Regions from separate parts of the Bradyrhizobium sp. 604_D8_N2_3 genome, predicted to be linked through region 1. Evidence: predicted binding sites of a transcription regulator. Region 1 holds the regulator's gene; each other region holds the start of a gene.

Evidence for each region. Region 1 encodes PhoB, which activates phosphate uptake and scavenging genes when phosphate is short. Its sites were predicted from a motif close to TGTCATNNANCTGTCAT; they were not measured.
Region 2: ugpB (sn-glycerol-3-phosphate ABC transporter substrate-binding protein UgpB) is a predicted target of PhoB. The motif match lies at 2,281-2,297, and genes of this name have one in related genera.
Region 3: AB7245_RS20070 (DUF47 domain-containing protein) is a predicted target of PhoB. The motif match lies at 5,485-5,501, and genes of this name have one in related genera.
Region 4: phnF (phosphonate metabolism transcriptional regulator PhnF) is a predicted target of PhoB. The motif match lies at 3,979-3,995, and genes of this name have one in related genera.

What each region holds. Positions count from the first base shown of each region.
Region 1 is NZ_JBPWPM010000001.1:9,010,387-9,018,203, forward strand. It holds gene argF (ornithine carbamoyltransferase) at 1-52, opposite strand, end outside; gene AB7245_RS43345 (aspartate aminotransferase family protein) at 52-1,260, opposite strand; gene AB7245_RS43350 (GcrA family cell cycle regulator) at 1,717-2,229, shown strand; gene phoB (phosphate regulon transcriptional regulator PhoB) at 2,464-3,171, opposite strand; gene phoU (phosphate signaling complex protein PhoU) at 3,187-3,903, opposite strand; gene pstB (phosphate ABC transporter ATP-binding protein PstB) at 3,915-4,736, opposite strand; gene pstA (phosphate ABC transporter permease PstA) at 4,733-5,578, opposite strand; gene pstC (phosphate ABC transporter permease subunit PstC) at 5,580-6,569, opposite strand; gene pstS (phosphate ABC transporter substrate-binding protein PstS) at 6,714-7,727, opposite strand.
Region 2 is NZ_JBPWPM010000001.1:124,913-132,729, forward strand. It holds gene AB7245_RS00550 (MarR family winged helix-turn-helix transcriptional regulator) at 1-171, opposite strand, end outside; gene AB7245_RS00555 (organic hydroperoxide resistance protein) at 326-751, shown strand; gene AB7245_RS00560 (CaiB/BaiF CoA transferase family protein) at 928-2,130, shown strand; gene ugpB (sn-glycerol-3-phosphate ABC transporter substrate-binding protein UgpB) at 2,351-3,667, shown strand; gene ugpA (sn-glycerol-3-phosphate ABC transporter permease UgpA) at 3,715-4,596, shown strand; gene ugpE (sn-glycerol-3-phosphate ABC transporter permease UgpE) at 4,596-5,444, shown strand; gene AB7245_RS00580 (sn-glycerol-3-phosphate import ATP-binding protein UgpC) at 5,465-6,550, shown strand; gene AB7245_RS00585 (Hsp20 family protein) at 6,859-7,284, shown strand; gene AB7245_RS00590 (DUF1150 family protein) at 7,336-7,608, shown strand; gene AB7245_RS00595 (prenyltransferase) at 7,762-7,817, shown strand, end outside.
Region 3 is NZ_JBPWPM010000001.1:4,257,508-4,265,324, reverse strand. It holds gene AB7245_RS20100 (class I adenylate-forming enzyme family protein) at 1-53, opposite strand, end outside; gene AB7245_RS20095 (NnrU family protein) at 129-713, opposite strand; gene AB7245_RS20090 (hypothetical protein) at 880-1,458, opposite strand; gene AB7245_RS20085 (peptide chain release factor 3) at 1,690-3,309, opposite strand; gene sugE (quaternary ammonium compound efflux SMR transporter SugE) at 3,468-3,782, shown strand; gene AB7245_RS20075 (inorganic phosphate transporter) at 3,775-4,782, opposite strand; gene AB7245_RS20070 (DUF47 domain-containing protein) at 4,798-5,442, opposite strand; gene AB7245_RS20065 (branched-chain amino acid ABC transporter permease) at 5,599-6,567, opposite strand; gene AB7245_RS20060 (branched-chain amino acid ABC transporter permease) at 6,569-7,432, opposite strand; gene AB7245_RS20055 (ABC transporter substrate-binding protein) at 7,505-7,817, opposite strand, start outside.
Region 4 is NZ_JBPWPM010000001.1:8,845,472-8,853,288, reverse strand. It holds gene phnD (phosphonate ABC transporter substrate-binding protein) at 1-111, shown strand, start outside; gene phnE (phosphonate ABC transporter, permease protein PhnE) at 188-1,072, shown strand; gene phnE (phosphonate ABC transporter, permease protein PhnE) at 1,069-1,917, shown strand; gene AB7245_RS42585 (IS5 family transposase) at 2,119-3,078, shown strand; gene phnF (phosphonate metabolism transcriptional regulator PhnF) at 3,213-3,944, opposite strand; gene phnG (phosphonate C-P lyase system protein PhnG) at 4,065-4,529, shown strand; gene phnH (phosphonate C-P lyase system protein PhnH) at 4,534-5,142, shown strand; gene AB7245_RS42565 (carbon-phosphorus lyase complex subunit PhnI) at 5,147-6,250, shown strand; gene AB7245_RS42560 (alpha-D-ribose 1-methylphosphonate 5-phosphate C-P-lyase PhnJ) at 6,247-7,137, shown strand; gene phnK (phosphonate C-P lyase system protein PhnK) at 7,145-7,817, shown strand, end outside.

The DNA of each region.
Region 1 (7,817 bases):
CCGACAACGGGAGCTCGTTGATATCCAGAAAGTGCTTCGGGGACTTGCTCATCAGCTCGCCGCCCGCTTGGTCTGACTGGACGAGATCGCGGCGCAGGCGCGCTCGAGCCGCCCGACGCTGTCCTCGATTTCGGCTTCGGTGACGATCAAGGGCGGCAGGAAGCGCACGACATTGTCGCCGGCGCCGACCGTGAGCAATTTTTCGTTGCGCAATGCCGCGCCGAGATCGCCTGATGGCACCACGGCCTTGATGCCGATCAGAAGGCCTTCGCCGCGCACTTCGCTGACGATGTCAGGATAACGATCGATCACGGAGGCGAGCTTCTGCTTGAGCAGCAGCGACATCTTCTGCACGTGATCGAAGAAGCCGGGCTTGAGCATGACGTCGAGGACGGCGTTGGCAGCCGAGATCGCGAGCGGATTGCCGCCGAAGGTCGAGCCGTGCGAGCCGGGCCCCATGCCGGCAGCCGCGTCCGCGGTCGCCAGCACCGCGCCGATCGGGAAGCCGCCACCGAGCGCTTTGGCCAGCGACATCACGTCAGGCGTGACGCCGGTGCGGCGATGCGCGAACAGATCGCCGGTGCGGCCCATGCCGGTCTGCACCTCGTCGAACGCGAGCAGCAGGCCCTTCTCATCGCAGAGCTGGCGCAACGCCCTCAGGAAGGCGGGCGTTGCCGAACGCACGCCACCCTCGCCCTGGATCGGCTCGATCAGGATGCCGGCGGTCTGCGGACCGATCGCCTTCTTGACGGCGTCGATATCGCCATGCGGGACCTGGTCGAAGCCGTCCATCGGCGGGCCAAACCCTTCGAGATATTTTGCCGAACCGGTCGCGGCGAGCGTTGCCAGCGTGCGGCCGTGGAAGGCGCCTTCGAAGGTGATGATGCGGTAACGTTCCGGATGACCCTTGGAGAAGTGATGATGGCGGACGAGCTTGATCACACCTTCCAGCGCTTCGGCGCCGGAATTGCAGAAGAACACGAAGTCCGCGAAGCTTTCGTTGCACAGACGCGCGGCGAGCTTCTCGCCGTCCGGGCTCTGGAACAGGTTCGACATGTGCCAGAGTTTGGTGGCCTGCTCTTGCAACGCTTTGACCAACGCAGGGTGAGCATGGCCGAGCGCATTCACCGCCACGCCCGAGGTGAAATCGAGATAGCGATCGCCATTGGTCGCAATCAGCCAGCAGCCTTCACCGCGCTCGAAACCGAGGTCGGACCTGGCGAAAACGGGGAGCAAATGCGGCGCTGCGCTGTTAGTCATGACGATCACTTGAATGTTGCGGACGGCGTGAGCGTGCATTGCGCAACGCACCATTGACCGGCCCGGAAAACGAAACGTGCCGCCTTTTAAGGGCGGCACGCGAGACTATCTTATGCCTGGTGAAACCGGTGTCAATGCCGCCCGGAAAGCCTCGCGAAACGCAGAATCCGTAGTCTTGCGGTGGCGATTTTGCGTATTTCCGCCACGGAACATGTGGAAGCGAGTCGGCGGACTCTTGCGCGTGAGTCACGCCATATTGTAGCGTTTGGCTTGTCAGATACGACATCTCGTGCAGCAGTTCTGATCCTCTAAGTCCTCATGTACCGGCGTAAGCGTTCGGGCGCATCTGGTGCGCCCGGCGAGCCTTAAGGGATTCTGGCGGCACGGGTTTTTCGAAGCTTAGGCATTCGCCGTGCGGCCGCCAGGATGGCAGGCGCCGGCGAAGGAAAGGGTGCAATGACCGTTTTGACCTGGTCGGATGATCGCGTCGAGCAGCTGAAAAAGCTCTGGGAGGCCGGGCTTTCGGCCAGCCAGATCGCCGCTGAACTCGGCAATGTGACCCGCAATGCCGTAATCGGCAAAGTGCACCGGCTCGGCCTGTCGGGCCGCGCCAAGAGCCCTTCATCGGCAGCGCCGCGGCCGCGCAAGGCACGCCCCGCCCAGCACATGATGCGGGTGACCCGCCCGATCGCGCGCGGCAACACCGCGCTGGCGCAAGCCTTCGAAGTCGAGGTCGAGGCCGAACCGGTCACCTACGACAACGTCGTGCCGATGAGCCAGCGGCTGTCGCTGCTGGAGCTGAACGAGGCCACCTGCCACTGGCCGGTCGGCGATCCCTCGAGCCCGGATTTCTTCTTCTGCGGCGGCAAGGCGCTCTCCGGCCTGCCCTACTGCGCCCAGCACTCGCGCGTGGCGTATCAGCCCGCGGCCGATCGCCGGCGCGCGCCGGCGAAGCCGGGTCCGCGCTGAGGTATCGGATTAGCTGACTACGAAGACGGCGCCGTCACGCGATGACGGCTCAACTCACTCGGTGTCGTCCCTGCGAACGCAGGGACCCATAATCCCGGCGCGTAGTTATTGCGCGGGATGATCACTCCGAGTCTTCGCCAAACCACTCCCTGTGGTTATGGGTCCCTGCGTTCGCAGGGACGACATCGAGGATGCGGTGGCAGCCCGCTAAATCACGTCTGCCACAGCAACCCCTTACGCTTGCTCCGCCTTCGCAAAGCGATCGTCCAGTGCGTAGCCCGCGCCGCGGACGGTGCGGATCGGGTCCTGCTCGCGGCCGAGATTGAGCAGCTTGCGCAGGCGCCCGATATGGACGTCGACGGTGCGCTCGTCGATGTAGATGTCACGGCCCCAGACGCTGTCGAGCAGCTGCTCGCGCGAGAACACGCGGCCGGGATGCTCCAGGAAGAACTCCAGCAGGCGATATTCGGTCGGGCCGAGATCGATCGGCCGGCCCGAGCGCGCCACGCGACGCTTGTCGCGGTCGAGCTCGATGTCGCCATAGGCGAGCACGGTGGCGAGCCGCTCGGGGCTGGCGCGCCTGAGCAGGCCCTTCACGCGTGCCAGCAGCTCCGGGACCGAGAACGGCTTGACGATGTAGTCGTCGGCGCCGGTCGCAAGGCCCCGCACCCGCTCGCTCTCCTCGCCGCGCGCGGTGAGCATGATGATCGGGAGCTGCTTGGTCTCGGGCCGGGTGCGCAGCCGCCGGCACAGCTCGATGCCGGAGAGGCCCGGCAGCATCCAGTCGAGCACGATCAAATCGGGGATGTGCTCCTTGAGGCGGGTGTCGGCATCGTCGCCGCGCATCACCGTCTCGACGTCATAGCCGTCGCCTTCGAGGTTGTAGCGGAGAAGCTCGGTGAGAGCTTCCTCGTCCTCAACCACCATAATGCGTGCGCCCATGGTGTTCGTCGCTCCTTAAGTGTTCGGGACCGTCGTGGCGAAGGTCGTCATGTCGCCCTTCGGCCGCTTGTCGGTGATCGCCTGGCCCTCGATCATGTAGAACACGGTCTCGGCGATGTTGGTGGCGTGGTCACCGATGCGCTCGATGTTCTTGGCGCAGAACATCAGATGGATGCAGAACGAGATGTTGCGCGGATCCTCCATCATGTAGGTGAGGAGCTCGCGGAACAGCGAGGTGCAGATGGCGTCGACTTCCTCGTCGCCCTTCCACACCGCCATTGCCGCCGGCAGATCGTGCGCGGCATAGGCGTCCAGCACCGACTTGACCTGTTGCTGCACGAGGTCGGTCATGTGCTCCAGACCGCGGAACAGCTTGAGCGGATGGAAATCCGTCTCCAGCGCCGCGACGCGCTTGCCCATGTTCTTGGCGAGGTCGCCGATCCGCTCGAGATCGGTCGCGACGCGCATGGCGCCGACGATCTCGCGCAGATCCACCGCCATCGGCTGGCGGCGCGCGATGGTGAGAACGGCGCGCTCCTCGATCTTCTTCTGGAGCGCGTCGAGCTCGGCGTCGATGGTCACGACGCGCTGGCCGAGCGCGACGTCGCGGCGGATCAGCGCGTCGACGGAATCGACGATCATGCGCTCGGCGATGCCGCCCATCTCGGCGACCAGGCGCGTGAGTTCCTGGAGGTCGGTGTCGAAGGCCTTTGCGGTATGTTCAGAACCCATGTTCCGTCTCCTCAGCCGAACCGGCCGGTGATGTAATCCTGCGTGCGCCGGTCGGTCGGCGACGTGAAGATCTTGCTGGTGTCGTCGAACTCGATCAGCTCGCCGAGATACATGAAGGCGGTCTTGTCGGAGACGCGCGCCGCCTGCTGCATGTTGTGGGTGACGATCGCGATCGTGTAGTTCTCGGACAGCTCCTGGATCAGCTCCTCGACCTTGGCGGTCGAGATCGGGTCGAGCGCCGAGCAGGGCTCGTCGAACAAGATCACCTCGGGCCGCACCGCGACCGTGCGGGCGATGCAGAGGCGCTGCTGCTGGCCGCCGGAGAGCGACAGGCCGGAGGCGTTGAGCTTGTCCTTGACCTCGTTCCACAGCGCGCCGCCGCGCAGCGCCTTCTCGACGCGGTCGTCCATCTCGGACTTCGAGATCTTCTCATAGAGACGGATGCCGAAGGCGATGTTTTCGTAGATCGTCATCGGGAACGGCGTCGGCTTCTGGAACACCATGCCGACGCGGGCGCGCAGCAAATTGAGGTCCAGCTTGGGGTCGAGGACGTTGGTCTGGTCGAGCATGAGCTGACCGGTGACGCGCTGGCCCGGATAGAGGTCGTACATCCGATTGAAGATGCGCAGCAGGGTCGACTTGCCGCAGCCAGACGGGCCGATGAACGCCGTGACGCGGTTGGTGCCGAGCGCCAGATTGATGTTCTTCAGCGCGTGGTGCTCGCCGTAATAGAAATTGAGGTTGCGCACCGTCACCTTGGCCGGAGCTTCGGGCAGCACCGGCGCCTGGGGCAAACCACCGGCCGCGCTCATCGATACGGAAAGATCACTCATTTTGCGGTCCTCTCGGCGCTCAGAATGCGCGCGCCAATATTCAGGGCAAGAACGGTCAGGGTGATGAGCAGCGCGCCGCTCCAGGCGAGCTGCTTCCAGTAGGCGTAGGGGCTCTGCACGAAATTGTTGATGGTGACCGGCAGGTTCGCCATCGTCTTGTTCAGACCCAGGCTGAAGAACTGGTTCGACAGCGCGGTGAAGAGCAGCGGCGCGGTCTCGCCGGCGACGCGGGCGGTGGCCAGCATCACGCCGGTAATGAGGCCCGAGCGCGCCGCGCGATAGGCGATGCGCTTGATCACCAGCGAGCGCGGCAGGCCGAGCGCCGAGGCCGCCTCACGCAGTGCGTTCGGCACCAGCAGCAGCATGTCCTCGGTCGTGCGCAGCACCACCGGGATGACGATCACCGCAAGCGCGAGGCAGCCGGCAATCGCCGAGAAGCCGCGCATCGGCACCACCACCGCACCATAGATGAACAGGCCGATGATGATCGAGGGCGCCGAGAGCAGGATGTCGTTGATGAAGCGGATCACCGAGGTCAGGCGGTCGTTGCGGCCGTACTCGGCGAGATAGGTGCCGGCGAACAGACCGAGCGGCGCGCCGATGCCGACGCCGAGCACGGTCATGATGATCGAACCCACGATGGCGTTGCGCAGGCCGCCCTCGGTCGAGCCCGGAGGCGGCGTGTCCGCAACGAAGAGCTCCAGGTTCAGGCCGGCAATGCCGTTGTAGAGCAGCGTCATCAGGATCAGCGCGAGCCATGTGACGCCGAAGGCAGCGGCAGCCAGGCAGAGCACACGGATGACGATGTCCATGCGGCGGCGGCGTGCGTAGATCGGGTTCATGTTACTTCCCCGCCTTCTTTTCAAGACGCATCAGCATCAACCGTGCAGCCGCGAGCACGAAGAATGTCAGCACGAACAGCAGCAGGCCGAGCAGGATCAGGCCGGACTGGTGCAGGCCGTCGCTTTCGGCGAACTCCGATGCGATCGCCGCCGAGATCGTGGTGCCCGGGGCGAAGATCGACGACGAGATGCGGAACGAGTTGCCGATGATGAAGGTCACCGCCATGGTCTCGCCGAGCGCGCGGCCGAGCGCCAGCATGACACCGCCGATGACGCCGACGCGGGTATAGGGGATCACCACGCTGCGCACGACTTCCCAGGTGGTGCAGCCGACGCCGTAGGCGGCTTCCTTGAGCACCGGCGGCACCGTCTTGAACACGTCGACCGAGATCGAGGTGATGAAGGGCAGCACCATGATGGCGAGGATCAGCGCCGCGTTGAACAGGCTGAGATAGGACGGCGGGCCTGCGAAGATCGCGCCCAGCACCGGGATGCCGTCGAAGATCTTGATCATGAAGGGCTGGAACGTGTTGGCCAGGAACGGGCCGAGCACGAAGAAGCCCCACATGCCGTAGATGATCGAGGGAATGCCGGCGAGCAGCTCGATCGCCATGCCGATCGGGCGGCGCGCCCATTGCGGGCAGAGCTCGGTCAGAAAGATCGCAATGCCGAGACCGACCGGAATGGCGATCGCCATCGCGATGAAGGAGGTGATGAGCGTGCCGTAGATCGGGCCGAGCGCGCCGAGCACGGGCGGATCTGCCGACGGCGCCCAGCGCTGCGTCCACAGGAAGGCGAAGCCGTATTCCTTCATCGCCGGGAACGCGCCGACGATCAGCGAGATGATGATGCCACCGAGGATGAGGAGCACCGAGATCGCGGACAGCCGCGTGATCCAGTAGAAGGTGAGGTCGCCGAGCTTGAAGGCGCCCAAGGCCTTGGCGCGGTCATACGGTCCGGCGTCGTCGATTACATCGCTCTGAACGGCCATCTCTGCCACGCCGATCCCCTGTGCCCGTTTGATATACGCTTGTTGTCGGTCTTGTTGTTGGTCTTGCGCTCCGGATGCGGCGCGAGGCCGATCCGGAGCGGAGGTCTTGTGAGATCCCGGCGCCCAGTCCGGGACACAGAGCGCTTAGCTCTTGATCTCGGCAGCCCAGGTCTTCTCGATCAGTTGGACGACCGGGTCCGGCATCGGGATGTAGTCGAGCTCTTCAGCCGCCTTGCCGCCGCTCTTGAAGGCCCAGCGGAAGAACTTGATGGCTTCCTGCGAGGCTGCCTTGTCGGTGGCATCCTTGTGCATGAGGATGAAGGTCGCCGCCGTGATCGGCCAGGACTTGTCGCCGGGCTGGTCGGTCAGGATGACGTAGTAGCCGGGAGCCTTGGCCCAGTCGGCGTTGGAAGCGGCCGCCTGGAAGGCTTCGACCGTCGGCTGCACCGGCTTGCCGGCCTTGTTGACGAGGCCGGTGTAGGTCAGCTTGTTCTGCTTGGCATAGGCGTACTCGACGTAGCCGATCGAGTTCTTGGTCTGGCTGATGTTGCCCGACACGCCTTCGTTGCCCTTGGCGCCGACGCCGACCGGCCACTCGACCGCGGTGCCCTCACCGACCTTGCTCTTCCAGTCCGCGCTGGCCTTAGCGAGATAGTTGGTGAAGTTGAAGGTGGTGCCCGAACCATCCGAGCGGCGGACCACGGTGATCGCGTCCGACGGCAGCTTCACGTTCGGATTGAGCTTCTTGATCGCGGCGTCGTCCCACTTGGTGATCTTGCCGAGATAGATGCTGGCCAGGGTCTCGCCGTCGAACACCAGCTCGCCGGGCTTCACGCCCTCGATGTTGACGACCGGAACGATGGCGCCCATCACCATCGGCCACTGGACGAGGCCGTCCTTCTCGAGCTGCTCGGCCTTGAGCGGCGCGTCGCTGGCGCCGAAGGTCACGGTCTTGGCCTGGATCTGCTTGATGCCGCCGCCGGAGCCGATCGACTGGTAGTTCAGACCGTTGCCGGTCTCCTTCTTGTAGGCGTCAGCCCACTTGGAATAGATCGGGAACGGGAACGTCGCACCGGCACCCGTGATGTCGGCAGCAAACGCCGCCGTCGCCGATGCGGCGACCAAGCCGGCAGCGACGATAGTTTTGATGAAATTCATGGTGGTCTCCATACAGGGGAGCGAAGCGCCATCCGCGCCCGATCGCGCTCCCCGTGCCGCCCCTTTAGGAGCGGTCGGCTGTGCTTTTAC
Region 2 (7,817 bases), 8.9 Mb from region 1:
GTCGTCGCGCTCCCACAGCACAAGCATCACCAGATATTGCGGGTAGGTCAGGCCGAGCCGGTCCAGCAGCGGCTTGTAGACCCGGTTGAAGGCATGCGCGGCCGAATAGACCGCGAAGCAGATCTGATTGTCGAGGCGCTGCGGGTCCAGCGCCGATAATTTCCGGGGCATCGAGAATCTCACGCGGTTTCCTCCATTCTGGGACCGGGCGGCCGTACATTCAATTGCGAACAATTAAATGTGAGGCATGCAAATTTCAATTGCGCGCAATCTAATTGTTTGCGATGTAGGTTCCACCCCAACCCGAAGACCTAAGGAGACGAAAATGTCAGTAAACGTCCTGTATAAGACCAGCGCCAAAGCCACCGGCGGCCGTGACGGCCATGCGGCGACCCTCGACGGCGCGCTCGACGTCAAGCTCACCACGCCGAAGGAACTCGGCGGCGGAGGCGGCGCCGGCAACAATCCCGAGCAGCTGTTTGCGGCCGGCTATGCCGCCTGCTTCATCGGCGCGATGAAGTTCGTGGCCTCGCAGGGCGGCCCGAAGGTTCCGGCTGACGCCTCGGTCACCTCCACCGTCGGCATCGGCCCGCGCGCGGCCGGCGGCTTCGGTCTCGACATCGATCTGGCCGTCTCGCTGCCGGGCCTTGCCCGCGCGGAAGCCGAGGCGCTGGTCGAGAAGGCCCACCAGGTGTGCCCCTACTCCAATGCCACGCGCGGCAATGTCGACGTTCGCCTGACGGTCGTCTGATCAAACGGCGGATTGGCTGGCCCGAGATCCCCCTCGGGCCGGCCGCTTCCGCTTGATTTGCCACGTTGCGGGATAGCGCAGCGGCGGCGCATGCGGCCCTACGCAGCAAGCCATTGCTGGCGCAAAAAAACCTCGCTAGGCCTGTGATCAATGATCGACACAGGGGAAGCGAAGGCATGACTGAAGCCGTTTTGGGCGCAATGAGCGGACTGCGCGTCATCGATCTCACGCGCGTGCTTGGCGGTCCCTACTGCACCCAGATCCTCGCCGACCACGGCGCCGACGTGATCAAGGTCGAGCCGCCCGCCGGCGACGAGGTGCGCGACTGGGGCCCTCCTTTCCACGAGGAAGACGCGGCCTATTTCATCGGCATCAACCGCAACAAGCGCTCGATCGGCCTCGACCTCGCCTCCGAAGGCGGCCGCCTCGTGCTGCTCAAGATGCTCGAGACCGCCGACGTCCTGATCGAGAATTTCAAGCCGGGCACGCTGGAGAAATGGGGCATCGGCAACGATGTGCTCAGCAAGAAATTCCCGCGCCTGGTGCATTGCCGGATCTGCGGCTTCGGCGCCGACGGTCCGCGCGGCGGCAATCCCGGCTATGACGCCATCATCCAGGCCATGACCGGCATGATCGCGGCGACCGGCTCGCCGGAGAGCGGACCGATGCGGATCGGCGTGCCGCTGGTCGACATCACCACCGGCCTCTATGCGGCGATCGGCATCCTGATGGCGCTGTCGGAACGGCAGCGCTCGGGCCAGGGCCAGTTCCTGGAGACGACGCTGTACGAGACCGGCCTCGCCATCATGCATCCGCACACCGCGAATTATTTCATGCACGGCAAGCCGCCGTCGCTCACCGGCAACGAGCATCCCAACCTCGTGCCCTACGCGATCTTCCCGACCAGGACCGACAACATCTTCATCGGCGTCGGCAATGACGGCACCTTCCGCAAGCTCGCCAAGGAGATCGGCAAGCCCGAGCTCGGCACCGATCCGCGCTTTGCCCGCAACAAGGACCGCATCGCCAATCGCGAGGCGCTGCGGGCCGAGCTTGCCGCCGTGTTCAGCCAGCACGAGGCCGAGCCGCTGTGCAATCGTCTGCTCGCCGCCGGCCTGCCCGCAGGTCCCGTGCAGAAGATCGACCAGGCCTTGACCAACCCGCACACGATCGCCCGCGGCGATGTCATCGAGAAGGACTGGTACAAGGGCGTGGCCTCGCCGATCCGGCTCGATCGCAGCAAGCCGAGCCTGCGCCGCCTGCCGCCGAAATTCAGCCAGCACTCCCAGGAGGTGCTGGGCGAGTTCGGCTACTCCAAATCGGAGATCGACGCGATGGTCGAAAAGGGCACCGTCTGCGGCCCCGAGCGCAAGCGCTAAACGCCCTCGCCGCCTCACCCGAGCAAATGCCGCACTGCGGCGCGGGCACGCATGTGCGCCGCGAACGGAGGAGGCTGCGCGCTCGGCATTCGCCTATTTGACGGCTTCCCATTTGGCCGCGCTTGCTGCTTTCGTTTCTCCCGCTTACACAGTCATGTGAACGTCATATGGCGCTGCTAGCGCAAGCGCTTCTTTTTGACGGCCCAAGGGAGGTTTCTTGATGGCTCTTCGACACTTTGGCGCGGCTGCCGCGCTTGCAGTCACCGTTGGTTTTGGCGCTTCGCCGGCGTGGGCAGTGACCGAAATCCAGTGGTGGCACGCGATGACCGGCGCCAACAACGACGTCATCGTCAAGCTCGCCACCGACTTCAACGCCTCTCAGACCGACTACAAGGTGATCCCGACCTACAAGGGCAACTATCCCGATACGATGAACGCCGGCATCGCGGCGTTCCGCGCCGGCAACGCCCCGCACATCATGCAGGTGTTCGAAGTCGGCACCGCGACCATGATGGCCGCGACCGGCGCCGTAAAACCCGTCTACAAGCTGATGGCCGAGGCCGGCGAGAAGTTCGACCCCAAGATCTACCTGCCCGCCATCACCGGCTACTATTCGACCTCGAAGGGCGAGATGCTGTCCTTCCCGTTCAACTCGTCGTCGACCGTCATGTGGGTCAACCTCGACGAGCTCAAGAAGGCGAACGTCGAGATCCCCAAGACCTGGCCCGAAACGTTCGAGGCCGCCAAGAAGCTGAAGGCTGCGGGTCATGACACCTGCGGCTTCTCCGGCTCCTGGGTCACCTGGGTCAATCTCGAGCAGCTCTCCGCCTGGCACAACGTGCCGCTCGCCAGCAAGGCCAACGGCCTCGACGGCTTCGACACCGTGCTGGAGTTCAACGGCCCGCTCCAGGTCAAGCATCTCGAAACCCTGGTCGAGCTGCAGAAGACCAAGACCTACGACTATGCCGGCCGCACCAACACCGGCGAAGGCCGCTTCACCTCCGGCGAATGCCCGATCTACCTGACCTCGTCGGCGTTCTTCGGCAACGTCAAGGCGCAGGCCAAGTTCAACTTCACCGCCGTGCCGATGCCATACTATCCGGACGTCAAGGGCGCGCCGCAGAACTCGATCATCGGCGGCGCTTCGCTCTGGGTGATGGGCGGCAAGTCGGCCGACGAATACAAGGGTGTCGCGAAGTTCCTGACCTTCCTCTCGGACACCGACCGCCAAGTCTACATCCACAAGGCCTCGGGCTATCTGCCGATCACCAAGGCGGCCTACGCCAAGGCGAAGGAAGAAGGCTTCTACAAGGATCAGCCCTATCTCGAGACCCCGCTGATCGAGCTGACCAACAAGGAGCCGACCGACAATTCGCGCGGTCTGCGCCTCGGCAACATGGTTCAGCTCCGTGACGTCTGGTCGGAAGAGATCGAGCAGGCGCTGGCCGGCAAGAAGACCGCCAAGCAGGCGCTGGATGCTGCCGTCGAGCGCGGCAACACGATGCTGCGCCAGTTCGAAAAGACTGCCGTCAAGTGAGGCGATGAGCGGCAGGCCGCAAGCCGGCCTGCCGCTCACCTGACATCATGCAAAAGCAAGCCATTTTCCAAGCAAAACTATTGCCCTACGCGCTGGTTGCGCCGCAGCTCGCGATCGTCCTGATTTTTTTCTACTGGCCGGCCGCGCAGGCGGTGATCCAATCCTTCCTGCTCCAGGACGCCTTCGGTCTGTCGACAAGCTTCGTCTGGTTCGAGAATTATCAGGACCTGTTCAAGGACCCGGCCTATTTCGAGGCGGTTGTCCGTACGTTCGTCTTTTCGTTCGCCATCGCCGTCTCGTCGCTGTCCTTCGCGCTCTTGCTCGCCGTGATGGCGGACAAGCCGCTGCGCGGCTCAATGCTCTACCGCACGCTGCTGATCTGGCCCTATGCGGTGGCGCCGCCCGTCGTCGGCGTGCTCTGGATCTTCATGCTGCATCCTTCGCTCGGCGTGCTGTCGCGCTATCTGCGCAACCTGGGCGTCGACTGGAATCCGCTGCTTGACGGCAACCAGGCGGCTGGGCTGATCATCCTCGCCGCGGCGTGGAAGCAGATCTCCTATAATTTCCTGTTCTTCCTCGCCGGCCTGCAAGCCATCCCCCGAAGCGTGTTCGAGGCCGCCGCGATCGACGGCGCCCGTCCGATGCGGCGGTTCTGGACAGTGACCTTCCCGCTGCTGTCGCCCACGATCTTCTTCCTGCTGGTCGTCAACATCGTTTACGCCTTCTTCGACACCTTCGGCATCATCGACACCATGACCCGCGGCGGTCCCGGCACATCGACGGTCACGCTGGTCTACAAGGTCTATTCTGACGGCCTGCTCGGCGGCAATCTCGGCAGCTCGGCGGCGCAGTCGGTGATCCTGATGGTCATGGTCATCGTGCTGACGGGAATCCAGTTCCGCTTCGTCGAACGCAAGGTGACCTACTGATGGTCGAAGAAGAGGGCTTTCGGCGCTACGTCGCCCACGCGATTCTCTGGATCGGGATCGCGATCGTCGCATTCCCGGTCTACATCGCGATCGTCGCCTCGACCCAGGACAACGCCCTGATCGCGAACGGGCAGATGTCGCTGCTGCCGGGCGGCCATTTCTTCGAGGTCTACTACAAGACCATCTTCGTCGGCACGAGCGGCTCGACCCGCGAGCCCGTCGGCAACATGATGCTGAACTCGCTGGTGATGGCGCTGGCAATCGCGATCGGCAAGATCGCGATCTCGATCATCTCGGCCTATGCGATCGTGTATTTCCGCTTTCCGTTCCGGATGGCGATCTTCTGGATCATCTTCATCACGTTGATGCTGCCGGTCGAGGTGCGCATCTATCCGACCTACAAGATCGTCGCCGATCTGCACATGCTCGACAGCTATGCTGGCCTCGCGCTGCCGCTGATCGCGTCGGCCACCGCGACGCTGCTGTTCCGCCAGTTCTTCATGACCGTGCCGGACGAGTTGCTGGAGGCCTCGCGCATCGACGGTGCCGGCCCCTTGCGTTTCTTCTGGGATACGCTGCTGCCGCTGTCGCGCACCAACATGGCGGCGCTGTTCGTGATCCTCTTCATCCTCGGCTGGAATCAATATCTCTGGCCGCTGCTGATCACAACGCGCGACGACATGCAGACCATCCAGGTCGGCATCCGCAAGATGATCACCACTACCGATGCGCTGACCGAATGGCCGATCGTGATGGCCACCGCCGTGCTCGCCATGCTGCCGCCGGTGTTCGTCGTCGTCGCCATGCAGAAATTGTTCGTGCGCGGCCTGGTCGAGACCGAGAAGTAGGTTTTTGGGAATGAGTTTTCATGGCTAACGTCACCCTGCGCAACGTCCGCAAGACCTATCCCGGCGGCTTCGAGGCCATCAAGGGCGTCAACGTCGATGTCGGCGACGGCCAGTTCTGCGTGCTGGTCGGTCCCTCCGGCTGCGGCAAGTCCACGCTGCTGCGCATGGTCGCAGGTCTCGAGACCGTCACCGGCGGCGAGATCGACATCGGCGGCCGAATCGTTAACCAGATCGAGCCCGCCGATCGCGACATCGCGATGGTGTTCCAGAACTACGCGCTCTATCCGCATATGAGCGTCTTCAACAACATGGCCTACGGCCTGCGCAACCGCGGCATGAAGGAGGCCGAGGTCAAGACCCGCGTCGACGAGGCCGCACGCGTGCTCGAGCTCACGCCGATGCTGGAGCGCAAGCCGCGCCAGCTCTCCGGCGGCCAGCGCCAGCGCGTCGCCATGGGCCGCGCCATCGTGCGCCAGCCGAAAGTCTTTCTGTTCGACGAGCCGCTGTCGAACCTCGATGCAAAGCTGCGCATCGCGATGCGGGTCGAGATCCGCAAATTGCAGCGCCGGCTCAACACGACCTCGATCTACGTCACCCACGACCAGCTCGAGGCGATGACGCTCGCCGATATTCTCGTGGTCATGAATGGCGGCCAGGTCGAGCAGGTCGGCAATCCGCTGGCGATCTACGAGAAGCCGGCGACGACCTTCGTCGCCTCCTTCATCGGGGCACCGCCGATGAACCTGATGTCGACGCGCGCCGATGAGATCAAATCGCAGCTCGACGGCAGCGCGACCGAGGCCGGCATCCTCGGCATCCGCCCGGAAGATTTCGTCATCACCGACCAGACCCCGGCCGGCGGTGTCGCACTGCCGCTGACCGTGGAAGCGATCGAGCGCGTCGGCGCCGAAACTTTCGTCTACGGCACGCGGGCCCAGGACGAGCAGCGCGTCGCCGCCACCCCCGGCGAGCTGCCGCCCGGCGAGGTCATCGTCCGCATTCCCGGAACCGAGGCCCCAGCCATCGGTGAGAGGATCCGCGTCGCCGCGGTACGGCCGAAGCTGCACCTTTTCAGCGGCGACGGGCGGACGCGGATCGAGGCCTGACCGGTTCCGAGGGCCGGCCGATCAAAAACGCGAAAAACAACCCCATGCACAGTAGCCGGGGGTTTGATTTCATTGAGATAAATCGGCGGCCGACTCGTCATGCCCGGGCTTGTCCGAGCATTTGCGTTCCCGGTGACGAATTGGGCGCTTCCGCGCGACCGCGGGCGGGGTCAGGCGCGAAAATGGGCAATCCACAGGCTCCCGCTACGTCCTTGAACCGACACGGGGTTATGACCATATTGCTGACCAAGGGGCGCCGCTTCCGGGCCCCGAAATGCCAAAGTCGCTTCGAGAGGACTTTGTAAACTATGTCTCGTGTTCCCACGCTTTCCAGTCCGTTCCTTCTGGGCTTCGACGAGATCGAGCGCGTGCTCGACCGCGTCGTCAAAGGCGCCGACGGCTACCCTCCCTACAATATCGAGAGGTGCGACCGATCGGACGGCCAGCCCGAGCGGCTGCGGATCACGCTGGCGGTCGCCGGATTCACCCGCGACCAACTCGATGTAACCATTGAGGAAAACCAGCTCGTGATTCGCGGGCGTCAGCAGGACGACAAGTCCCGGCAATACATCCATCGCGGCATCGCCGCGCGCCACTTCCAGCGCACCTTCGTGCTGGCGGAGGGGATGCTGGTGCTGGGTGCGGATCTGAAGAACGGGCTGCTGTCGGTCGATCTTGCCCGGCCTGAACCGGAGAGGATCGTTAAGACAATCGCTATCAATGAGCACGAATAATGGAACGAGTAGCGGACTCGACCGCTTAGTTTCTGTGAAGGAGTCGAGACCATGAGTGAAGGTCACGTTGCGTTCGAATACGAAGCCAAGAACGTCTCGCCCGAGACGCTGGCAACCCTCGGCGAAGGTCATATCGCCTATGTGAAGCAGATCCGCTCCGAGGATGTGCCGGGCCTGTTTCCCGAGGCGCCGAAAATCGCGCCGGGCCTCAAGCTCTTCGCGCTCCACGCCGCCGACGGCACGCCGATCATGCTGACCGACAGCCGCGAAGCCGCGGTCGCCAACGCCTGGAGCAACGAGCTGCAAGCCGTGAGCGTGCACTGACGCACGCTTAGCGCGACATCTGCGAATTCAAATGCGCGGGCATGCCTCAAGGCGGCCCGCGCATTTTTTATGGGCCATCTGGCGAAGCGTCGACGTTCCGGCCTAGCATCGGGCTCAACGCCGAAGCGGGGTGCTCTGAGAAGAGAATCGAGAATGACGTCGGACGGTCCAAGTGCGGTGCTCTCATCCGAAGAGATCGAGGCGATTGC
Region 3 (7,817 bases), 4.8 Mb from region 1:
CCAAAGCGCGCCTCGAACCGCATCGGCGGGATCTGAGATTGCGACCAGTCCATCGGGATGCCCTCGGCTGTTGCTTGTCACGTTCCGCGCACGGCTGCGCGGAACCGTCTTGCGCTGATCGGCTGTCGTCAGCCTCCCATGACGGGAACGCCGATCACAACCGGGTGGAATGCGAAGGCCAGCGCGAGATAAGCGACGACACCGACTGCAACGGCGATCAGATCATTGGTGACCCCGCCCACCGGAATCGGCGGGCCGCCGCCATCGGTGCGATGCTTCAGCGAGATGCGGTCGTACACGGCCCAGCCCAGGAACGAGCCAAACAGGATGATGGAGCCGAGATCGCCATTGGCGAGCAGATGCGCGGCCGCCCACAATTTGATGCCCGCCAGCATCGGATGCTTCAGCGTCGCATAGATGCGCCCGCGCAAGTAGGACGCCACCACCAGGATGACCGCGGGCAGCATCAGCGCCACTGTAATGTGCTTGAATGCGACCGGCGGCTCCCAAACCGGGATCATTCCGGCAGCGCGATAATGGGCGAAGCCCCAGATGATCAGCGCCAGCCCCGCAAGCGAGACGGCCGCATAGAGGATCTTGTAGGTCCCCTCGCCCAGCCTCGCGATCGCCTGCGCGCGCGCCTCTCGTTTCGTTGTGAAAACATGGGCCGCAAAAAACAGCATCAGCCCCAGGATCATGACCAGCAGACCCACGACATCCTCCCCTCAACCAGCGCCCCCGCCCATGGCGTATCATCGATTGGGCGCGGGTCGCAACTCTCGCGCCTCATGGTCAGGCGTGCAGGCTCGGGTCTGCAACAGCGCGGCCTTCATCCTGCGAGACCCGCGCAAGCGCAGTCCGCAAGATGCGGGGATAGAGCTATTTTCCAAGCTCGCGATTATCGACATAGCGGATCGCGATCGGACGCCCAGCCAGCGCTCCCCCGAGGCCGCTGGTGAATTTGAGCGGCAGGCAGGCTTTCAGCGATGAATTGATCGCGTTGAGATAGGTCGTTCGGGTATCGGCCGGGACGCCCGCGGTCGCATAGGTCAGCTGCGGCGGACCGATCATGCCGCCTGCCTTGTTGAAGCTGAAGCGCACCGCCATCTGCATGCCCGCGCGCGCATTGTCCGATGGCGGCGACCAGCAGGTGCGTAGCTCGGCGAAGAGATCGCCGATCGTATCGAGATCGTGATCCGGCTTCCGGTATTTGGCGCGATCAGCCTCCGTCGGCACGGTTTCGATCGTGAGCTGGAGGTTCTGACCGTAGGGATAATCGATCTCGGGAATGCAGGGGCCGGGCTCGAGCGGGCTGCAATAGTACGGCGTGCAGGGCCGGCCGGCGAGCACGCTGCAAGGCTCATGCGAAAACGGGATCGGATTGATCTGGCGGCGCTGCGCATCGGCGGCAACCGTCGATATCGCCAACATGAGGAAAACGAGGATGCCGCGCCACATGATGCGAGCTCACAATGTCACACGCACAAACGTGGCATTGCCAACGAACGCGTCAAGCCTGCGGCTGTTCACATGCTCGCGTTTAGCTCCGGTGTCGTCGCCCGGCTCGACCGGGCGACCAAGTACTCCGAGACGGCGGTGATGGAATCGAGAGGCTGCGGCGTACTGGATTCCCCGCCTACGCGGGGAATGACAGCGGAGTGTGGCCACGCAGCAAGCGCAGAGAGCGCCCTACCCCTTCTTCTTGACGTCCTTGACGTTCGTGAACTCGATGCCCTCGGCGCGCTCCCTGGCGTAGCCGAGATAGAACTCGTTTCTCGCCAGATACACGGGATCGCCGTCGACATCGTCGGCGATGCTCGAGGTGTTGGCCGCGATGAAAGTGTCGAGCTTCTTGCGATCTTCGGATGAGACCCAGCGGGCGAGCTGGAACTCGCTGACCTCGAACTCGACGGGCAGCGAATATTCCGCCTCGAGCCGTGCCTTCAGCACGTCAAGCTGCAGCGCCCCGACCACGCCGACCAGCGCCGGTGCGCCGTCGCGCGGGCGGAACACTTGCACAACGCCCTCTTCGGACATCTGCTGAAGCGCTTCCTTCAGCTTCTTCGCCTTCATCGCGTCGGTGAGACGCACGCGGCGGACGATTTCCGGCGCGAAGCTCGGTACGCCGACGAAGGTGAAATCCTCGCCCTCGGTCAGGGTGTCGCCGATGCGCAGCGTGCCGTGATTGGGAATACCGACGACGTCGCCGGCGAAGGCTTCGTCCGCGACCGACCGGTCCTGCGCGAAGAAGAATTGCGGGCTCGACAGCGGCATGCTCTTGCCGGTGCGCACCAGCTTGGCCTTCATGCCGCGGCTGAGCTTGCCGGAGCACAGGCGCGCAAAAGCAATGCGGTCGCGGTGGTTCGGATCCATGTTCGCCTGGATCTTGAACACGAAGGCGCTCATGCGCGGGTCGGTCGCCTCGATCTTGCGCTGGTCGCTCTCCTGCGCGCGCGGCTCCGGCGCGAACTTGCCGAGGCCTTCCAGGAGGTCGCCGACGCCGAAATTGCGCAGCGCGCTGCCGAAATAGACCGGCGTCAGATGCCCCTCGCGAAAGGCGGCGAGCTCGAACGGTTTTGAAGCCTCGGTGACGAGCTCGAGCTCGTCCTTCACCGCGGAGACGTCGAGATTGGCGTTGAGCTTGGCCAGTTCCGCGATCTCGATCTGCTGCGCCGCACCGGTCTTGGCGCCGCCGCCTTCGAGCAGGCGCACGCCGCCATTGGCGACGTCATAGGTGCCGAGGAAATCGCGGCCGCGGCCGACCGGCCAGGTCATCGGCGTGGTGTCGAGCGCCAGCGTCTTCTCGATCTCGTCGAGCAGCTCGAACACGTCGCGGCTTTCGCGGTCCATCTTGTTGATGAAGGTGATGATCGGAATGTCGCGCAGGCGGCAGACCTCGAACAGCTTTCGGGTGCGCGCCTCGATGCCCTTGGCAGCGTCGATCACCATGACGGCGGAGTCGACGGCCGTGAGCGTACGGTAGGTGTCCTCCGAAAAGTCCTCGTGGCCCGGCGTGTCCAGCAGATTGAACACGAGACCCTCGAACTCGAACGTCATGACCGAGGTCACGACCGAGATGCCGCGCTCGCGCTCGATCTTCATCCAGTCCGAACGGGTGTTGCGCCGCTCGCCCTTGGCCTTGACCTGGCCGGCGAGATTGATGGCGCCGCCGAACAGCAGCAGTTTCTCGGTCAGCGTGGTTTTGCCCGCGTCCGGGTGGGAGATGATCGCGAAGGTGCGCCGCCGCGCCACCTCGGTGGCGAGCGGGGAACGGGCCGGCGAGTCGGCTGATATGGCGATGTCGGACATGGCGGGAGCGTTTGGCAGGGAAAATGGGCCTGATCAAGCCTCATGTGGTGATTGCGGAGCCCTACGGCCAGCCCCATATCCGCTCCCGGGGAGGACGGCCTCCCCCCTCATCAGCATATCCGCCGCGGGGACGACCCTGCCTTGAATGGAGGGTCGTCATGGCCTGGAGCATCCTGTTCGTCGCCGGTCTTCTCGAGATTACCTGGGCGATCGGCCTGAAATACACCGAGGGCTTTACCAAGCTTGTTCCGTCCGTCATCACGCTCGTGGCGATGGCCGGCAGCGTCATTCTGCTCGGACTTGCTCTTAAAACACTGCCCGTCGGAACCGCCTATGCGGTCTGGACCGGCATCGGTGCGGTCGGTACCGCCGCGCTTGGCATCATTCTGTTCGGCGAGCCGGCCACGGCGTTCCGCCTCGCCAGCATCGGGCTGATCGTCGCCGGCATCGCTGGGCTGAAATTCGTCACCTGACGAAAATCTGGACCGCCCACCAGGTCAGCGCCGCGACAATGGCCGAGGCCGGGATCGTGATCACCCAGGCATAGACGATCGAGCTCGCGACGTTCCAGCGCACCGCCGAGACGCGGCGGGCCGCGCCGACGCCGACGATCGCGCCGGTAATGGTGTGGGTGGTCGAGACGGGAACGCCGAGGAAGGTCGCCATGAACAGGGTCGCTGCGCCGCCGGTTTCGGCGCAAAAGCCCTGCATCGGTGTCAGCTTGGTGATGCGCAGGCCCATGGTGCGGACGATGCGCCAGCCGCCCATCAGCGTGCCCAGCGCCATCGCGGCCTGGCAGGACAGCACCACCCAGAACGGTACCGAGAATTCACCGCCGAGATGCCCTTGCGAATAGAGCAGCACGGCGATGATGCCCATGGTCTTCTGGGCGTCATTGCCGCCATGGCCGAGCGAATAGAGCGAGGCGGAGGCGAATTGAAGGATGCGGAACGCGCGATCGACCGCAAACGGCGTCGAGCGCACCGAGAGCCAGGACACGATCGCGACCAGCATCATCGCGAGCAGGAAACCGACCAGCGGCGACAGCACGATCGCCAGCACCGCCTTGGACAGGCCGCTCCACACCGCCGCCGAGATCCCCGCCTTGGCCATGCCGCCGCCGACGAGGCCGCCGATCAGCGCATGCGACGACGAGGATGGGATGCCGAGCCCCCAGGTCACCAGGTTCCAGACGATCGCGCCGACGAGCGCCGCGAAGATCACCTGGGCGTCGACCACCGCGGGATCGATGATGCCGGTGCCGATGGTCTGGGCAACATGCAGCCCGAACACCATGAAGGCGATGAAATTGAAGAACGCGGCCCAGAGCACCGCGAATTGCGGCCGCAGCACGCGGGTGGACACGATGGTCGCGATCGAATTGGCGGCGTCGTGCAGGCCGTTCAGGAAGTCGAACAGCAGCGCGACGGCGATCAAGCCGACGAGGACAGGAAGTCCGAGCGCAGCATCCACGGCGCGACCCCTGCCCTAAACTTGCTCGATGACGATGCTGTTGATCTCGTTCGCGACGTCGTCGAAACGGTCGGCCACCTTTTCGAGATGGTCGTAGATCTCGACGCCGACGATGAAATCCATCGCGCTGCCATCACGGTGCTTGAGAAACAGCTCCTTCAGCCCGATGTCGTGGAGATCGTCGACCCGGCCCTCCAGCTTGCCCAGCTCTTCCGTGATCGCGGTCAGCATCGCGACGTTCGGGCCGATCGACTGCATCAGCGGCAACGCGCGCCCCACGAGATTGGCACATTCGATCAGGAGCCCGCCAATCTCCCGCATCGGCGGCTCGAACGTGCGGACCTCGAACAGCATCACGGCCTTGGCCGTCTGCTGCATCTGGTCGATGGCGTCGTCCATCGAGGTGATCAGGTTCTTGATGTCGCCGCGGTCGAACGGCGTGATGAAGGTGCGACGCACTGCCGTCAGCACCTCACGGGTGATGTTGTCGGCGTCGTTCTCGAACTGGTTGACGCGCTGGCAGTAGACCGGCGTCTCCTCGCCCCCGTTGAGCATGCCCTGGAGAGCGATCGAGCCCTGGATCACGGTCTGTGCATGGCGGTCGAACAGGTCGAAGAACCGTTCTTCCTTGGGCAGGAAAGCGCGAAACCATCGCATCATGGGGATAGGCTACCGGTTGGAAATGGCCCGGCCCGAATAGGCCGTCACAAAACTGTCATAGACCATTTCCGCTCCGCGCGCGTGTCATCTCACGCCCGCGGAGCAGGATCATCCACCGGATTCGCGCACCAATGAAATTGGTACGATATCAAAGGTTTATAGCGAGCGCCGGAAGTAATGGGCGATTTCGCCGATGACGCCGCGACGGAAGGTGAGCACGCAGACCACGAAGATCGAGCCCTGGATCACCGTCACCCATTGGCCAAAACCCGCCAGATATTGCTGCATGGCGATGATCGCGAAGGCACCAACCACGGGGCCGAAGATGGTGCCGAGACCGCCAACCAGCGTCATCAGCACGACCTCGCCCGACATCGTCCAGTGCACGTCGGTGAGCGAGGCATTCTGCGCCACGAACACCTTCAGCGATCCGGCAAAGCCGGCCAGCGTGCCGGACAGGACGAAAGCCAGGAATTTATATTGGTCGGTCCGGTAGCCGAGCGAGATCGCGCGCGGCTCGTTCTCGCGGATCGACTTCAGCACTTCACCGAACGGTGAGTTGATGATGCGGTAGATCAGCAGGAAGCCGGCGAGGAAGCCGACCAGCACGACGTAATAAAGCACCGTCGGCTTGGAGAGATCGAGCAAACCGAACATCCGCCCCTGCGGAATGCCCTGGATGCCGTCCTCACCATGGGTGAACGGCGCCTGGAGGTAGATGAAGTACAGGAGCTGCGACAGCGCCAGCGTGATCATCGAGAAATAGATGCCCTGGCGGCGGATCGAGATATAGCCGGTGATGAGCGACAGCCCGAACGCCGCGGCGATTCCGACGAGGATGCCGAGCTCCGGCGGCAACGCCCACACTTTCAGCGCGTGCGCGCTGCAATAGCCGGCGGTGCCCATGAACATTGCGTGGCCGAACGACAACAGGCCGCCATAGCCGATCAGCAGGTTGAAGGCGCAGGCAAGCAGCGCAAAGCACAGCGCCTGCATCACGAAGAACGGATAGACGCCCGTGAAGGGCACCGACGCCAGCAGCAGCGCCATCACCACGAACACGACCATCTCGTCACGCATCGCGCGCGGGGTTACCGGCAGCGTGTCGTCCGTCAAGGCTGTCATATCAGGCCGCCCTTCCCGTCAGTCCCGTTGGCTTCACCAAGAGCACCAGCACCATCAGCACGAACACGACGGTGTTCGAGGCCTCGGGGTAGAAATACTTGGTCAGGCCCTCGATCACACCGAGCGCAAAGCCGGTGATGATGGAGCCCATGATCGATCCCATGCCGCCGATCACGACCACCGCGAACACGACGATGATGAGGTCGGCGCCCATCAACGGCCGCACCTGGTTGATCGGCGCCGAGAGCACACCGGCGAGCGCGGCAAGGCCGACGCCAAGACCGTAGGTCAGCGTAATCATGCGCGGCACGTTGATGCCGAAAGCGCGCACCAGCGTCGGATTTTCGGTGGCAGCGCGCAGGTTAGCACCGAGCCGCGTCTTCTCGATCAGGAACCAGGTGGCGATACACACCACCAGCGAGAAGATGACGACCCAGCCGCGATAGATCGGCAGGAACATGAAGCCGAGATTCATGCCGCCCTTGAGCTGGTCCGGAATGGCATAAGGCAGACCGGAGGAGCCGAAATAGTTCTGGAACACGCCCTGCACGATCAGCGCGATGCCGAAGGTCAGGAGCAGACCGTAGAGGTGGTCGAGCCCGGTCAGCCATTGCAGCATGGTCCGTTCCAGGATCATGCCGAAGATGCCGACGATAACAGGCGCGATCAGCAGCGCCCACCAGTAGTTGATTCCGCCGAGGCTCAGCAGGAAATAGGCAACGAACGCGCCCATCATGTAGAGCGCGCCGTGGGCGAAATTGATGATGTTGAGCATGCCGAAGATCACGGCAAGCCCGAGACTGAGCAGCGCGTAGAACGAGCCGTTGATCAATCCCACCAGTAGCTGAGCGTAAAGAGCCTGCATCGATCCCGCACCCGGTCCCTTCGGCGTTGCCTGAAAATCGCCCGCAGGCCTGATCGCCTGCGGGCGGTTATCTTACTTCTTCAAGAGCGCGCACTTGCTCTCGGACAGCGGCGTGAAAGCCTGGTCGCCCGGCACGGTGCCGACCAGCTTGTAGAAGTCCCACGGCCCCTTGGACTCCGAGGGCTTCTTCACCTCGAACAGGTAGGCGCTGTGGATGGTGCGGCCGTTCGGCTGGATCTCGCCCTTGCCGAACAGGTCGTCCTCCGTCGGCAACGACTTCATCTTCTCGACGACCTTGACGCCGTCATGGGGATTGCCGCCGAGCGCTTCCAGCGTCTTGAGATAGTGACGCACGCCCGCATAGACGCCGGCCTGCACCATGGTG
Region 4 (7,817 bases), 160 kb from region 1:
CTCCAGGACGGCCAGAAGAAGGGTTTCCATCCCGCCACCACCAAGGACTGGGATGGCACGATCGAGCTGATCAAGTTCGTCGATGCACTGCGTAAGAAGAAGGCGTCCTGAGTTTCGGGACGATAGCACTGGAGCCGGGTCGATGGACCCGGCTCTTTCTCTTTGATCGACCACCTTCCCTGGCCAGATGACCGTCGCGGTTTCGATCCTCCCCGAGCAGCAGCTCGCCGTGCTGAACGCGGCCTATCGCCAGGCGGTCGCGCGCAAGCGGCTCCGACTCCTGTTGGGGCTGGTGATCTTTGCCGCAGCGCTATTTCTTGCCGCGATCGGCGCGGAAGTGAACCTGCGCACCTTCTTCGCCCATTTCGGCAATTTCATCAGCTATTTCGACCGCATTCTCACGCTCGAGAGCGGCCAGCGGGTCTGGACCGATGCCGGCGAATGGCTGTGGGGCTGGCGCAAATGGCTGAAGATGCTGGGCGAGACGTTGCTGATCTCCTATGTCGGCACGCTGATCGGCGCGACCTTGGCCTTCGCCTTGAATTTCTTCGCGGCTGAGAACACCTCACCGTTGCCCTGGCTGCGCTTCGTGGTGCGCCGCCTGCTCGAATTCGCCCGCACCGTGCCGGGCATCGTCTTCGCGCTGATCTTCGTGATCGCCTTCGGCCTCGGGCCGATGGCCGGCGTGCTCGCGATCGCGATCCACTCCACCGGCGCGCTCGGCAAGTTGTTCTCCGAGATCGTTGAGAATGCCGACATGAAGCCGGTTGAAGGCATCCGCTCGACCGGCGCGAGCTGGCTCTCCTGCATGCGCTTCGCCGTGGTGCCGCAGGTGACCGCGGGCTATGCCAGCTATGCGCTGCTGCGCTTCGAGATCAACGTCCGCGAGGCCTCGGTCATGGGCTTCGTCGGTGCCGGCGGCATCGGCCAGGAGCTCGTCGTCGCCATCCGCAAGTTCTATTACTCCGACGTCAGTGCCATCCTGCTCACCATCATCATCACGGTCTTCATCATCGACATCAGCACGGGCTGGCTGCGCGGCCGTCTGTTCGGCAAGGAGGCGCGGACGTGACGAGACCGCAGGAGGTCGACACGCGAGAGCTTCGCGCACGCTACCCCGATGTGTTCGACCGCCCCGCCTCGGCGCGGCTCGCGATGCCGGCGATGATCGTCGCGGCGTTTGCGATTCTGGTCTACGGCCTCGTCGATCTCGACTTCTCGCCGTCGCGATTCTTTGCAGGGCTGAGCCAGCTCGGCTGGATCAGCCTGATGATGATCCCGCCCGATCCTGGTTCCTCGCTGCCGGTCTATCTGAAGGCGCTGGGCGAGACGCTGTCGATCGCGCTGCTCGGCACGACGCTGGCGGCGGTGTTCGCGCTTCCGGTCAGCCTGCTGGCCGCGCGCAACGTCATACCCTCGCAGATCCTGCGTTTTCCGGTTCGCCGCTTCCTGGATTCGATCCGCGGCGTGGACACCCTGATCTGGGCGCTGGTCTGGATCAATGTCGTCGGCCTCGGCCCGTTCGCCGGTGTGCTGGCGATTGCCGTGTCGGATTTCGGTGCGTTCGGAAAACTGTTCTCGGAGGCGATCGAAGGCGCCGACCAGAAGCAGGTCGAAGGCGTCCGCGCCTCCGGCGGCAGTGCTTTGCACGAAATCCGCTTCGGCCTGCTGCCGCAGGTGCTGCCCGTGATCACCGGCCAGGTGCTCTATTTCATCGAATCCAACACGCGCTCGGCAACGATCATCGGCATCGTCGGCGCCGGCGGCATCGGCCTCCAGCTCGCCGAGCAGATCCGCGTGCTGGAATGGCAGCGGGTGTCGTTCCTGATCCTGATGATTCTGGTCGCCGTCGCCGCGATCGATTTCATCTCGAGCAAGTTGCGGTTTGCGATCATTGGGCGCAGGGCGGTGGCGTAGCTTTCTTCCTTCTCCCCTTGTGGGAGAAGGTGGCGCGAAGCGCCGGATGAGGGGTCTGCCTCCTCAAACTCAGATCGGTGTTTGCAGAGACATACCCCTCACCCGTCTCGTCGCTTCGCGACGAGCCACCCTCTCCCACAAGGGGCCTGTTGCGTAATTCGTCAATTGTGATTCCCTAGGGCAAAGCCTTGGAGGGTAGCGATGGCGGTCAAGCGGACGGGACAGCCGAGCTTTGTGGAAGCGCTGATGCCGAAGGGAGCCGGCGCCAATGCGGCGCTGGATCGGCTGGCTGGCCTGGTCAAGTGGTACCGGTTCGAGAAGCTGATCGGCCATTTGCGGGATGAAGGGGGGCCCGGTCGACCAGGCTATCCGGTGCTGGTGCTGTTTCGTGCTGTGCTGTTGCAGTCGCTGTATGGTCTTTCGGAGCGCGAACTCGAGGAAGCGCTGGGCGACCGGTTGTCGTTCAAGCGCTTCGTCGGTTTGAGCCTTGAGGATGCGACGCCCGACCACACGGTCCTGAACCGCTTCCGGAACCAGCTCGTTGAACAAGGCCTGCTGGAGAAGCTGTTTGGCGAACTGGATCGTCAGCTTGAGAATGCCGGCGTGATCCTCAAGCGCGGCACGATGCTGGATGCGACCTTGATCCAGGCAGTCTCGGCTCCGCCCAAGGAGGATCGCCCCTCAAACGATCCTGATGCCCGGTTTGCCAAACGGCAGGGCAAAAGCGGCTCGACCTTCGGCTACAAGGCCCATGTCGGTGTCGACGAAGGATCCGGCTTGATCCGCGCGGTGTTGACCACACCCGCTAACGTCAACGATACGACACCGGCGGACGCTTTGATCCGCGGCGATGAAGCCGTGGTCTGGGCCGATGCGGCTTACGACACCCATGCCCGACGGGCCCGGCTGAAGGCGGAAGGCAAGAAGCCCCGCATCGCTCGTCGGCCCAACAGACATCACCCGGAACTGCCGCCCAGGCTCAAACGCTACAACCTCCTCATCGCGCGTCGACGAGCCCAGGTCGAGACCACCTTCGCTACTCTCAAACGCCGCATGCGGCTGACCTGCATCCGCTACGTCGGTCTGATCAAGGCGACCGGGCAAGTCCTGCTCGCCTCGATCGCCTTCAACATGAGGCGGTGGGCCACGATCGCCGCGTGAGCTGCCCGCTCAGGGCGACAACTACAGATCTTGCCAGGCAATTGCCGGGACCAGGGCACTCGCTCCTGACGTCTTCAGCCTCAAGAGCCGATAACGCAACAGGCCCACAAGGGGAGAGGGGAAGAGAGCGCCGCTCACCCGTTCTCCACCAGAAACTCCACCCGCTCCGCCGCGAACCGCGAATGCTTCGTCACCAGCGGCTTGCCGGCGAGATCGTGGTCGGTCGCGTCGACCACCAGGATCGGCCGTCCCAGCGGCAGATCGAGCCGCGCGGCATCGGTTGCGTCCACGATGCCGGCGGTGATCCGGGTCGCGCCGCGACTGTAGTCGCGGACGCCGTAGTGCTCGAGCAGTTTCGTCATCGAGCGCGTCGCGGCGAATACCTCACCCGCGCCCGGGAACAATTCCGCTGACAGCCAGGTGGTGGAGACGCAGATCGGCGTGCGGTCGGCGAGGCGGATCGCCTCGATTCGCACCAGCGGTGCGCCGGCCTTCAATCCCAGTTCGCGCGCGAGTTCGCGGGTTGCGACGTCGCCGGACGCTTCGATCAGCCGGCCATGCGGTTCGCGGCCATCGGCGCCGACGATCTCGGAGAAGCGGGTGCGCGAGCGCAAGGGATAAGCGAGGCGCTGCGCCTCGACATAGGTTCCGCTGCCGCGTTCGGCGCGCACGATGCCGCGCTCGGCAAGCGCGGCCAGCGCGCGCCGCACGGTGTGGCGGTTCACCCGATAGGTTTCGGCGATCTCCATCTCGCCCGGCAGCTTGTCGCCGGCGGCAAAGCGGCCGTCGGCGATGCCGCGCTCGATGCCGTCGGCAACGAGGCGCCACAGCGCGACGCCCGAAGAGGCTGTGTCCTGCATGCTCATGTCGCCGAGAAGCCTACTTCAGAAATCACACGTTTGTCACGAAACAGTCATGGCGCTTCCGTATCAAGTTGTCTATTATCATAGACAACTTGGATTCGGCAAGTTCTGCAGAAAAGTTCGGTGGATTTGGTGACCCAGCACAACAACCAGCAAGTCCAGCGCAAGGCCGCGATGGCCGTGCTGGCGCACGCGGAGGCGGGCGAGATCGCCGCTCGCCTCCGCGCTCTCGCCCTGCCGGCGCATCAGGAGCTACGCGCGCCGGAAAACGGTCTCGTCATGCTGCGCGGCCGGGTCGGCGGCGACGGCGCGCCGTTCAATGTCGGTGAAGCCACGGTGTCTCGCGCAGCGGTCCGGCTCGCGAGCGGCGAGGTCGGCTTCGGCTACACGCTGGGGCGCGATGGCGAAAAGGCGCGGCTGATCGCGCTGTGCGACGCACTGGCGCAGTCCAGTGATTTCGGCGAGGCGGTGGAGCGTGACGTTATCGCGCCGTTGCGCGAGCAGCTTATGATCCAGCGCAAGCAGGCGGCCGCCGAGACCGCTGCGACGAAGGTTGATTTCTACACCATGGTGCGCGGTGAGGGGTGAGGCCATGACCACGATTGCGGAACTACCGCCGGGTTTCGTCGACAAGGTTCTGTCGGCCCAATCGACCTTTCGTTCGGTGATGGACGCGATGGCGCGGCCGGGCACGGTCCAGCGCATTGTGCCGATGGCGGGATCGCCCGGCCCGATGATGCGCGGCACCGCCGCGATCGCGCTGACGCTGTTCGATCACGACACGCCGCTCTGGCTCGATGCAAGGATGGCGGAGAGATCGGACGTGGTGAAATGGCTCAAGTTCCACACCGGCGCGCCGGTGGTGCAGGACTCTTCGATTGCGAGTTTCGCGCTGATCAGCGACGGCGCCTTGCTTCCGGCGCTCGAACGCTTCGCGCTCGGCACCAACGAATATCCGGATCGCTCGACCACAGTGATCCTTCAGGTCGAGAGCCTGGATTCGGGGCGCAGCTTCGAATTGCGTGGCCCCGGCATCGACGGTGTCGCGACGCTTCAGGCCTCGATCAGGCCTTTCGACCTGTTCGAACGGCTGCAGTTCAACGAGGCGCTGTTTCCGCGCGGCATCGATTTGGTGCTGGTCGCCGATGATGCCGTGGTTGCGATCCCGCGCACCACGCGTGTCGTGAACAAGGGAAGCTAGTCGCATGTATGTCGCAGTCAAAGGCGGCGAGCGCGCCATCGAGAACGCCCATCGCCTGCTCGCCAATGCGCGGCGTGGCGACCAGAGCGTTTCCGAGGTCACGCTGGATCAGATCTCGGAGCAGCTTGGCCTCGCCGTGGACCGCGTCATGAGCGAAGGGTCGCTCTATGACCGCGAGCTCGCGGCGCTCGCGATCAAGCAGGCGCGCGGGGACCTGATCGAGGCGATCTTCCTGGTCCGCGCCTTCCGCGCCACCCTGCCGCGCTTCGGCGCCAGCGAGCCGGTCGAGACCGGCGCGATGCGGGTGCAGCGGCGGGTGTCGGCGACCTTCAAGGACATTCCCGGCGGCCAGATCCTCGGGCCGACCTTCGACTACACGCATCGTCTGCTCGATCCCTCGCTTGGCCAGGGCTTTGTGCCTGAAGTGCCGGCGACGGCCGAAGCTTCGACGGCGCCCACGCCGCGTGTGACCGACATTCTGGGCCGCGACGGGCTGATCGAGTCCTCTCCGCGGGCCGAAGACGGCGCCAGCGTCGGCGATCTCACGCGCGAACCGCTGAACTTCCCGGCCGATCGCGACCTGCGCCTGCAAAACCTCGCGCGCGGTGACGAAGGCTTTCTGCTGGCGATGGGTTATTCCACCCAGCGTGGTTACGGCCGTAACCATCCTTTCGTCGGCGAGATCCGCTTCGGCGAGGTCGAGGTCGAATTTTTCGCGGAAGACGTCGGCTTCGCGGTGCCGCTCGGCTCCATCGAGCTCACCGAGTGCCAGATGGTCAACCAGTTCAAGGGTTCGGCGACGGAAGCGCCGTGCTTCACCCGCGGCTATGGTCTTGCCTTCGGCCAGAGCGAGCGCAAGACCATGTCGATGGCGCTGGTCGACCGGGCGCTGCGTGCCCGCGAGCTCGGCGAAGAGGCCGTAGCCCCGGCGCAAGATGAAGAATTCGTGATGTCGCATTCGGACAACGTCCAGGCGACCGGCTTCGTCGAGCATCTGAAGCTGCCGCATTATGTCGACTTCCAGTCCGAGCTCGGCCTCCTTCGCAAGCTGCGCAAGGAATTTGCCGAGGCCAATGCGCCCGACGCCATGAAGGAGGCCGCGGAATGAACGCGCCCGCCTACAATTTCGCCTATCTCGACGAGCAGACCAAGCGGATGATCCGCCGCGCGATCCTCAAGGCGATTGCTATTCCGGGTTATCAGGTGCCGTTCGCCAGCCGTGAAATGCCGATGCCCTATGGCTGGGGCACCGGCGGCGTGCAGGTGACCGCGGCGATCCTGGGGCCGCAGGATGTGCTGAAGGTGATCGACCAGGGTTCCGACGACACGACGAATGCGATCTCGATCCGCAAATTCTTCGCCAAGACCGCCGGCGTCGCCACGACCACGGCAACAGAAGATGCGACCGTGATCCAGACCCGTCACCGCATCCCGGAGACCGCGCTGCACGCGAACCAGGTGCTGGTCTATCAGGTGCCGATCCCGGAGCCGTTGCGTTTCCTCGAACCGCGCGAGACCGAGACGCGGCGCATGCATGCGCTGGCCGAATACGGCCTGATGCATGTGAAGCTCTACGAGGACATCGCCCGCTTCGGCCACATCGCCACCGCCTACGCCTATCCGGTGAAGGTGAACGCGCGCTACGTGATGGACCCGTCGCCGACGCCGAAATTCGACAATCCCAAGATGGACAATTGCCCGGCGCTGCAATTGTTCGGCGCCGGTCGCGAGAAGCGCATCTATGCGATCCCGCCCTATACGCAGGTGGTGTCGCTCGATTTCGAGGATCACCCGTTCGAGCCGTACCGCTTCAACGCGCCCTGCGCGCTGTGCGCGGCCGAGAATTCCTATCTCGACGAGATCGTCACCGACGACAAGGGCGGGCGCATGTTCGTGTGCTCGGACACCGACTATTGCGAGGGCCGCCAGGCCGCCGGCCATCACGGCAGCCTCAGCGCCGCGCCGTACAAGGACAAGGCGGGCTCACATGGCTGATCAAGACATGGCTGATCTCGATAAGCTCGAAAACGACCAGCCGCTGCTGGTCGCAGAATCCCTCAGCAAATCCTATGGCCGCATCGCCGCGTGCCGCGACGTGTCGTTCTCGCTCTACCCCGGCGAGGTGCTGGCGATCGTCGGCGAGTCCGGCTCGGGCAAGTCGACGCTGCTGCAAATGCTGTCGGGCCAGCTCGCGCCGAGCGCCGGCCAGGTGTCGTACCGGATGCGTGACGGCGTCACCCGCGATCTCACGAGCCTTGGCGAAGCCGAGCGACGCTTCCTGTTCCGCACCGACTGGGGCTATGTCCACCAGGATCCCGCGCAGGGCCTGCGCATGGCGGTCTCGGCCGGCGCCAATGTCGGCGAGCGGCTGATGGCGGTGGGCTGGAATCACTACGGCCGCATTCGCGATACCGCCTCGGACTGGCTCACCCGCGTCGAGATCGACATCGCGCGCATCGACGATGCACCGCGCACCTATTCCGGCGGCATGCGCCAGCGTCTCCAGATCGCGCGCAACCTCGTCACCGAGCCGCGGCTGGTGTTCATGGACGAGCCGACCGGCGGTCTGGACGTGTCTGTCCAGGCGCGCCTGCTCGACCTCGTGCGCAGCCTCGTCGCGGAGCTGCACCTCGCCGTCATCATCGTCACCCACGATCTCGCGGTCGCGCGACTGC